Regions from separate parts of the Weizmannia acidilactici genome, predicted to be linked through region 4. Evidence: riboswitches for the same ligand, from Rfam matches in the RefSeq annotation. Region 4 holds a riboswitch; each other region holds the start of a gene.
What was found. Region 4 has a riboswitch for S-adenosylmethionine ahead of GBH70_RS03050 (5-methyltetrahydropteroyltriglutamate--homocysteine S-methyltransferase). Riboswitches for the same ligand answer to the same signal wherever they lie in the genome.
Positions count from the first base shown of each region.

Region 1: linked by a shared signal. The riboswitch ahead of GBH70_RS14065 (methionine biosynthesis PLP-dependent protein) and the one ahead of GBH70_RS03050 (5-methyltetrahydropteroyltriglutamate--homocysteine S-methyltransferase) in region 4 are both predicted to bind S-adenosylmethionine.
Region 2: linked by a shared signal. The riboswitch ahead of metK (methionine adenosyltransferase) and the one ahead of GBH70_RS03050 (5-methyltetrahydropteroyltriglutamate--homocysteine S-methyltransferase) in region 4 are both predicted to bind S-adenosylmethionine.
Region 3: linked by a shared signal. The riboswitch ahead of GBH70_RS00655 (Fur-regulated basic protein FbpA) and the one ahead of GBH70_RS03050 (5-methyltetrahydropteroyltriglutamate--homocysteine S-methyltransferase) in region 4 are both predicted to bind S-adenosylmethionine.

Region 1 is NZ_BKZR01000046.1:19,808-22,006, forward strand. Features, by position in the region: gene metC (cystathionine beta-lyase) at 1-301, opposite strand, end outside; gene GBH70_RS14065 (methionine biosynthesis PLP-dependent protein) at 298-1,413, opposite strand; SAM riboswitch class I at 1,498-1,617, opposite strand; gene GBH70_RS14070 (KdsC family phosphatase) at 1,700-2,199, opposite strand, start outside.
Region 2 is NZ_BKZR01000003.1:78,041-80,239, forward strand. Features, by position in the region: gene metK (methionine adenosyltransferase) at 1-833, opposite strand, end outside; SAM riboswitch class I at 1,025-1,175, opposite strand; gene pckA (phosphoenolpyruvate carboxykinase (ATP)) at 1,389-2,199, shown strand, end outside.
Region 3 is NZ_BKZR01000001.1:133,432-135,630, reverse strand. Features, by position in the region: gene GBH70_RS00660 (aspartyl-phosphate phosphatase Spo0E family protein) at 78-287, shown strand; gene GBH70_RS16570 (hypothetical protein) at 364-501, shown strand; gene GBH70_RS00655 (Fur-regulated basic protein FbpA) at 532-741, opposite strand; SAM riboswitch class I at 822-924, opposite strand; gene mutL (DNA mismatch repair endonuclease MutL) at 1,028-2,199, opposite strand, start outside.
Region 4 is NZ_BKZR01000005.1:74,358-76,556, reverse strand. Features, by position in the region: gene GBH70_RS03050 (5-methyltetrahydropteroyltriglutamate--homocysteine S-methyltransferase) at 1-865, opposite strand, end outside; SAM riboswitch class I at 1,003-1,105, opposite strand; gene GBH70_RS03045 (Bax inhibitor-1/YccA family protein) at 1,274-1,915, shown strand; gene cypC (CYP152 family fatty-acid peroxygenase CypC) at 1,946-2,199, opposite strand, start outside.

The DNA of each region.
Region 1 (2,199 bases), on a different contig from region 4:
CATCTTCGGTAATGACGACATGATCACCCGCCGAAAGCAGCAGGAAGGCCGTCGAAATCGCGGCCATGCCGGAAGAAAATGCAAAGCCTCTCACGCCCCCCTCAAGTTCCGCGATCACATCTTCAAGCGCCTCCCTTGTCGGATTGAGCGAACGGCTGTAATCGTATTTCCCGAAATGATCCACATCGAACTGGTGGTAAGTCGAAGCATGCTGGATCGGCACGCTTACTGCTCCGGTTGCCGGGTCGATTTTATGGCTGTTATGTAAAAGCTTTGTTTGAAAAGAATAAGCGTTTGTCATCGCACTTGCACCCCTTCATGGATTTTGGCAAAAGCTTTTTCAATATCTGCGATTAAATCGCGCACATCTTCAATCCCGACCGAAAAGCGGAGCAGCCGGTTGTCAACGCCCGATTGGATCCGTTTTTCTTCCGGAATGTCGGCATGCGTCTGCGTTGCCGGGTAGGTGATAAAACTTTCCGTCCCGCCGAGGCTTTCCGCAAACGTGATCAAAGACAGGCCCCTTAAGAACGGATCAACCCATGCCTCATCCTTGATCCGGAAAGACAGCATCCCGCCTCTCCCCGGATAAAGCACATCGTCCACATCCGGATGCCCGTTCAGAAATTCCGCTACAGCTTTTGCATTTTTTTCATGCTTTTCCATCCTTAAAGCCAATGTTTTCATGCCGCGCATTAAAAGCCACGAGTCAAACGGGCTGAGCGTGGCGCCGGCGCCGTTATGGTAAAGGGCGAGTTGTTCGCAAATCTCTTCCCCTTTTGCGACAATCAGGCCGGCAAGCACATCGTTATGCCCGCCCAAATATTTTGTCGCGCTGTGGATGACAATGTCTGCGCCAAGTTTGATCGGCTGCTGCAAAAGAGGGGTATAAAAGGTATTGTCAACAATCAGCAAAATCCCGTATTTTTTGGCGATTTCAGCAACCGCGGCAATATCGGTCTGCTGCATGAGGGGATTGGTCGGAGTTTCGAGAAAAATGGCTCTTGTTTTCGGGGTGATTTCCTTCTCTATATTTTCCGGATGGCAAGTGTTTACATACTTACAACACAACCCCCATTTTTTATAGCCCTGCTCGAGCAAGCGGTATGTACCGCCGTATAAATCATCACTCACAATCCATTCATCGCCGGATTGGAATAAAGACAAAACGGTGAAAATCGCAGCCATGCCGGAACTGCAGGCAAATCCCCGGTCTCCCCCTTCCAGATCCGCAATCGTTTCTTCGAGCAATTGCCTTGTCGGATTGCCGGTGCGGGAGTAGTCATATCCGGTCGACTGCCCGATCCCTTCATGGCGGTAAGCGGTAGAAAAATATACAGGAGGGTTGACGGCGCCTGTCCTGTCTTCGCTGCGGTTTCCGATCTGTGCAAGTTTCGTTTCCGTATGGTACATGCTTGACACTCCTTCAAATGGTAAATAAAAAAGCCTTCTCCAATAAGAAGAAGACTTTTGCTTTTTATTAACACTCAGCCGTTCTTCTTATCTTTCAAGTTATGGTTCCATAACTTGCTGGACTTAGCACCTTTTCAATGTACATGCGCATTGAAGGTTGCTGAGGCTTCATTGGGCCATTCCCTCCACCTCTCTTGATAAGAACTATAATATTTATACTTTTCATTAAAATTATACCATTTTTTTGGATTCGTCAAGCTTTTTTATGAAAAAATTTTCTTTTGTCTTACTGTTTTAACTCCACTTTTTCGTATAAAAAATGCAGGGCGAGTTTTTCATAATCATACTGCCTGGACAAAATCAAATCGATGACTTCGCGGACTGCACCTTCCCCGCCGTTTTTTTCTGTGACATAATCAGCTTCCTGTTTGACCCATTTGGCCGCATTCCTTGGTGCGCACGAAAAACCGGCTTCACGCATGATCATAAGGTCGTTCAAATCATCGCCGATATAACAGGTTTCATCAAAAGACAGGCCGAACCGCGAAACAAGTTCCGTAAAAACGGTGAACTTGTCGCGGATCCCCTGGTGCACTTCATCAATCCCGAGTTCTTTTGCCCGGCGGCTGACAATGCCCGATTTACGCCCTGTAATGATGGCGAACCGGATACCGGCCGATTTTGCCAGCGTGATGCCCAACCCGTCCATGCTGTGGAACGCTTTCCATTCCTGCCCGTCTTCCTCCATGATGAGACGCCCGTCCGTCAGCACGCCGTCCACGTCCA
Region 2 (2,199 bases), on a different contig from region 4:
GAGAATGCGCCGCCGCCGTGGCGGGCATAGCCGCCGTACGTGTCTACAATAATTTTGCGGCCGGTCAAACCGGCATCCCCCTGCGGTCCGCCGATCACAAAACGGCCGGTCGGGTTAATGAAATATTTCGTGTCCGCATCAAGGAGATGGGCAGGCACGACCGGTTCGATGACATGCTTTTTCATATCTGCCTGAATCTGCTCAAGGCTGACGTCCGGATTGTGCTGTGTGGAGATGACAATTGTATCGATGCGGACAGGTTTATTGTTTTCATCATATTCAACGGTCACCTGCGTTTTCGCATCCGGGCGCAGATACGGAAGTACTTCCTTTTTACGGAGTTCGGCAAGGCGGCGCGCCAGCTTATGGGCGAGCGAGATCGGCAGCGGCATCAGTTCTTCCGTCTCATTGCAGGCAAAACCGAACATTAAGCCCTGGTCGCCTGCCCCGATCGCTTCAATTTCTTCATCGCTCATCTGGCCTTCGCGCGCTTCCAGTGCCTGGTTGACACCCCGCGCGATATCCTCGGACTGTTCGTCAATCGAAGTCAGCACCGCGCACGTTTCGGCATCAAATCCAAATTTCGCGCGTGTATAACCGATTTCTTTAATCGTTTGCCGCACCACTTTTGGAATGTCCACATATGTATTCGTGGAAATTTCCCCCGTAACAAGCACAAGGCCGGTTGTAACTGAAGTTTCGCAGGCGACGCGGGCATTCGGGTCTTTTGCCAGAATTGCATCCAAAATTGCATCGGAAATCTGGTCGCAAATTTTATCAGGATGGCCTTCCGTGACCGATTCCGATGTGAACAAATGCCGTCTTTTTGACATTCACTTTTCCTCCTTAAATGGGTTGCTGTTTTTATCCTCTTTAACGGTACTCATTACCCTTATTATGTCAGGCTCAAAATTAAATATCAAATTCCAAGTATACCTATAGGAAATAAAGCGGCCAATAATAAAAACCTTTCCGACCAATGGGAGAGTGGAAAGGTTTTGACTATTGCTTATCGCGCCTTTCACTCTTATCGTTCAAGGAATCCTTTCCTTGCTGCAGGTTAGCACCTTTGCCTGGAAGTTAAAGCGGCGGCTGCGTTGCGAGCGCATCGCCTGTTCCAGCGGCGGGTTGCTGGGTTTCATTGGGCCCGTCCCTCCACCAGCTCGGGATAAGAGTATCCGTTCAAAGTAAAATCATACGCAATTTACCGGCCAGTGTCAATGTTTTTTCATTGTCTGCGGGAAGTTTCCACGATCAAAAAGCCTGTTTCCCTTTCTTTCCTATTTCATCACATATTTCAATCACAAGTATGTGACAATCAAATAAATATGTTATACTAATATCGTTTACAAGATAGAATAAGATTTTCAAAGGGGCGGTTTATCGAAATGGATCTTATTGGCACTTCTGATGATTTAAAACTTTTGCTTTCGGGGAAAAATGTACGCACTCAGCTTTCCGTACCACAATTAATGGAAAAAATATTAGTAAGGAAAGAAGCGGTGCTGACCTCTACCGGGGCCGTTTCCGCTGTAACGGGAAAATATACGGGAAGATCGCCGAAAGACAAATTTATCGTTGTCGACTCCGAATCAAAAAGCCGCATCGACTGGGGAAATGCCAACCAGCCGATCTCTGTCGGAGTGTTCAACAAGCTTTACAAAAAAATGGTGCAGTATTTAAAAAGCAGAAACGAGATTTTTCTGTTTAAAGGATTTGCAGGTGCCGATCCTTCCAGCCGCCTTCCGATCCAGGTCGTGAACGAGTTCGCCTGGCATAATTTATTTGCGCACCAATTGTTTATCCGGCCGGACGCGAAGGAACTGCAGGAACACGAGGCGCAATTCACCATTTTGTCCGCGCCGCTGTTCAAAGCTGACCCGGCTACAGACGGTACGCATTCCGAAGTCTTTATCATCATTTCGCTTGAACGGCGCATCATTTTAATCGGCGGAACGGAATATGCCGGTGAAATGAAAAAAAGCATCTTTTCTATTATGAATTATTTGCTGCCGCAAAAAGGCATCCTTTCCATGCACTGTTCCGCAAATACCGGTAAAAATGGCGATACGGCGCTGTTTTTCGGTTTGTCCGGAACCGGGAAAACGACTTTGTCAGCAGACCCGGACCGCGCGCTTGTGGGCGATGATGAACACGGCTGGTCGGACAGCGGCATATTTAACATCGAAGGCGGCTGCT
Region 3 (2,199 bases), on a different contig from region 4:
AACGGATCTGATTGTCCCGCTCCGTGAAAATTTTTGCTTAATTGTTTCCCCCCATATTTCCGGAAAGGAACGTTTGTATGCCAAAAAACAACCGTAAACCAAACCAAAAAACTTCTAATTTGTCCCGCAACATCAACATAATCCGGAAAAAGATGATGCAATTTGCCGTGCAAAAAGGTTTTAACCACCCGGAAACCATCCGCCAGAGCCAGCTCCTGGACAAGCTCATTTATGAATACCAGCTGTACATGCTCCAAAAAGGCAAAGATGCTTCGTTCTCCGATTAAAACGTCTCCATTTCCGCCGGATATTTCCCGTTTTTACGGCAACACTATGGGCAGCTGAATGAAAGGAGGCGAGATTGTGAAAAAGGGCATAAATGGTTCAACCCGCGTTCTTATTATAAAATCCGCGGGAAATACCTTGGAGGAAAAAGGAATTTCCGAAACGCACAGGCAGCTCAATGCCGCCTATTTTGAAATGGAACGGTTGACCGCCTAAGGGAACAGGATTTAAAATGACCTTTCCGGTTTATTTTTTCCGTTTCCAATGGATCGATTCCCAGCCGCTGTGGGGATGCACCTGCGATTGGATATGCCGGTATTCCTGTTCAAGTTCGTGAAGCGTGAGTTCAAACAGGTGCTTCCCTCCTTTTTTATAAATATGGAAGGCAATCAGCCGGTCAATCAGTTCATTCCTCCTTTTTTCAGCTGCCAATTCCCTGTCTTTTATATTGCCCATTTGTATCGCTCCTTTTATTTAAAAATAAAACCCCGCTTCAAAAATAAGAAGAGGGGTTCTTCAAATGGGCATGTCACCTCAACTTATCTTCAAAGCCTCAGGCTTATTGGAATTAGCACCGTGCCGTGCAGGCCGGTTGCTGAGGTTTCATCGGGCCAATCCCTCCACCTCTCTGGATAAGTTAATCGATGTAAATGTATGTTGGTTTTATTATATGCATATTAATCCGATGTGTCAAGTGCGATTTAATATCCTCCCCCAATTTCATAAGGGGATTTTGCTCAAACTACATCACCCTCTTAAACATCTTCTCAAGATCGTAAACCGAGTAATGAATGATAATCGGGCGACCGTGCGGGCATGTGAACGGGTCGGACGACATCCGGAGGGCGTCCAGAAGCGCCTGGATTTCGTCATTGCGCAAGTGCCGGTTTGCCTTAATCGAGCCTTTGCAGCTCATCATGATGGCCGCTTCTTCGCGCAATTTTTTGATATCCACTTTTTTCACCAAAAGGACCTGTTCAATCATTTCTTCAATGACTTCTTTTTCCTCGTTTTTCGGGAACCATGTCGGATGCGAACGGACGATAAAGCTGTTATGCCCGAACGGTTCCAAAAAAACGCCGACTTCTTTCAGCGCATCAAGGTTTTCCTGAATTTTAATCGCCTCGTCCGTCGAGTATTCAAGCGTCAGTGGCACAAGCATATCCTGCAGTTCTTTTTTGACCTCTCCCACTTTTTCGCGGAAATATTCGTATTTGACCCTTTCCTGGGCGGCGTGCTGGTCAATGATGTACAGGCCGTTTTCATTTTGCGCGAAAATATATGTGCCGTGCATCTGGCCGATCGGATACATTGGCGGAACGCGCGGCGCCGGATTCTCAACGGCAATCGTCTGTTCTGCTTCTTTATAATCGAATGCCGTATCCGTTTCCCGGACCGTTTCCGGAAAAACCGGATCCTCTGGCGGCTTTGAAAGCGGAGAAGGAGTTTCCGGACTTTGTCCAGGGTTCGGCATATACAGTTTTTTCATTTCTTGTTCGGGCAGCAAAGCATCTTTATGCGAATAAATCGGAAAACTTGGTTTTACGGGGGCTTCCACATTTTTCGGCCCCTCTTTTTCCGGCAGATGGTCAAGCCGGAATGAAACCTGCTCCTGCTTTGGCTTCTCCGCTGCCCGGATCATGCCGGTAGGGATCAATTCCTGCTTCTTAAATGCGGCTTTGATCGTTTCCGAAATGATTTGGCAAAGCTCTTTTTCTTTGCTGAGACGCACTTCAAGCTTTGCAGGGTGGACATTGGCATCTACGAGAACCGGATCCATTCTCACCGAAAGCAGCGCAATCGGATAACGGCCGATCGGAAGCAGCGTATGGTACCCTTCCAAAATCGCCTTGGCAAGCGGGTAATTTTTTATGAACCGGCCGTTGACCATCGTAGAAATATAATTGCGCGACG
Region 4 (2,199 bases):
CATATTTTAACGGTTCAAAGCCGCCGGAACGTTCATCATCGTATTCAAGGAAGAACCCGTCCACTTTTTCTTTTGCAAAGAAACTGGGAGCAATCTTATCATATGGTCCTTCAAAAGCCCAAGTCGATTGGTAGTTTCCGCGGCATAGATGGGTTGTAACAACCAGGTCTGCCGGTTTGCCTTCAAGAACACCATTTGCAACCCGTAAAGCCAGGTCGATTAATTTTTCTCTTTCCAATTCACTGTCGGAAAATGGAAGTTTTGGTGAACAAAGGCCGGCAACATAGACATCATCAAGCTGCAAGTAACGGCAACCGGCATCATAAAAAGCTTTGATTGCATCCCGGTAAGCTTGAATGATATCTTTTGCATATTCTTCAATATCCGGATAAATTTCTTCATTGCGAATGCCTGCATTGAAAAATTGGTTTGGACTTGGGATGGTCATTTTTGCAATCGCTCGATCACCAACAATTTCTTTAAACTCTATAAAGTCTTTCAAATGTGGATGATCAGGATTAAAGGAAACTTTTCCGGTTACACGGACATCATATGCTTCTGTTTCAACACCGACAAATCGATAACCATGTTCAGGGATGTAACCTTCTACCCCGTTTAAATGTTCCATGAAATCCGTATGCCAAAATCTCCGTCTAAACTCGCCATCGGTAACAGCTTTTAGTCCAATTTCAATTTGTTTATCAACAATTCGTTTAATTTCTTCCGTTTCAATTGTTCTTAATTCCGCCGCAGTAATGGTTCCTTCTTGAAATTTTTTTCTGGCCTCATGGATTCTTTGTGGCCGAAGTAAACTCCCTACATGGTCTGCTTTAAATGGTGCTTTCGCAATGGTTTTTGTTGTCATTGTTTTTCCCTCTTTCTGCAAATTTTTTAAACCGGCTGCTGTGCGCAGAAAGAAATTGCTTTTATGTACGGCCGTGCAATAAAAAAACCTCTTCTTGGCATAAGAAGAGGTTAGGATGCGAAATGAAACCGATACTCTTCTTATCTTCAAGCAATTTGCTTTCTGGAATTGGCACAGTTCTTCAAAAAGACCGCTGCCGAGGCTTCAAAGGGCCAGTCCCTCCACCTCTCTGGATAAGAATTTTTTTAAAATTATTTAATTTACTATCATTTTAAATGTTTTAAGTGATTTTGTCAAGATGAAAATTAGTTTAATTTTAAAAATATAGGCGGTAAAATTGGGTACAAAAGATTGAAATATAGGGCCGGTTAAAAATATAATAAATAGTAAGTAAAGAGGAGGGATTTTATGGAGGCCTTACAAACAAGGCAAAGGTCGATGTTCCAGAAAGTGCTCTGGGTATTTGCCGTTTCGCTGCTGTTTGCGACAGCAGGTTTATATACGGGAAGATTCGTGCCGCCGGGGTTAATGATGCCGCTGATGGTTGCGGAAGTGGCCATGATCATTGCCGCTTTTTGGCTGAGAAGGCGGAAGAGCGTCGGCTATTTATTTGTCTATGCGTTTACGTTTATATCCGGCATTACGACGTACCCTGTCGTTGCTTATTATGCATCCGTGGCCGGAGCTGAAGTGGTACTGCTCGCTTTCGGTTCCACCTTTGGCATTTTTGCCGTCATGGGTACAATCGGCGCGGTTACAAAAAGGGACCTCGGCTTTTTAAGCACGGCATTGCTCGTTGCATTGCTGGCGCTCATTTTCATCGGGATTTTCAGCATTTTCAGCCCGCTTACTCCAACCGGCCTGCTGGCGTGTTCCTTTATTGGTGCAATTGTTTTTTCCTTGTATATTGTATATGACTTTAACCAAATGAAGCACCACAGTATAACGGAGGAAATGGTTCCGCTTTTGGCTTTAAATTTGTATTTGGATTTTGTAAACCTGTTTATTAACATTTTGCAAATCCTCGGCATTTGGGGAAGCGACGACTAAACTGGACGGATTTAAAGAAAGCGCCCGCCATTAAACGGCAGGCGTTTTCTTTTTCACATTTTGTATGATAAAACCGCTTTCCGGCAATGTCGGGATTTTATTCAGCGGAATGTTTAAATTTTGCGCCGGGACATCATAATCAATTTTATTGACAAGAAAATCAAGGGTAGCTTTCATGATTTCCAGCGTAATCCCTTCGCCTGGGCAGCGGTGGCCTCTCGACGGATCCGAACCGCCGTGGGGAATAAAATTAAACAGGCTGCCGTTCCAGTCCCGGAAACGTT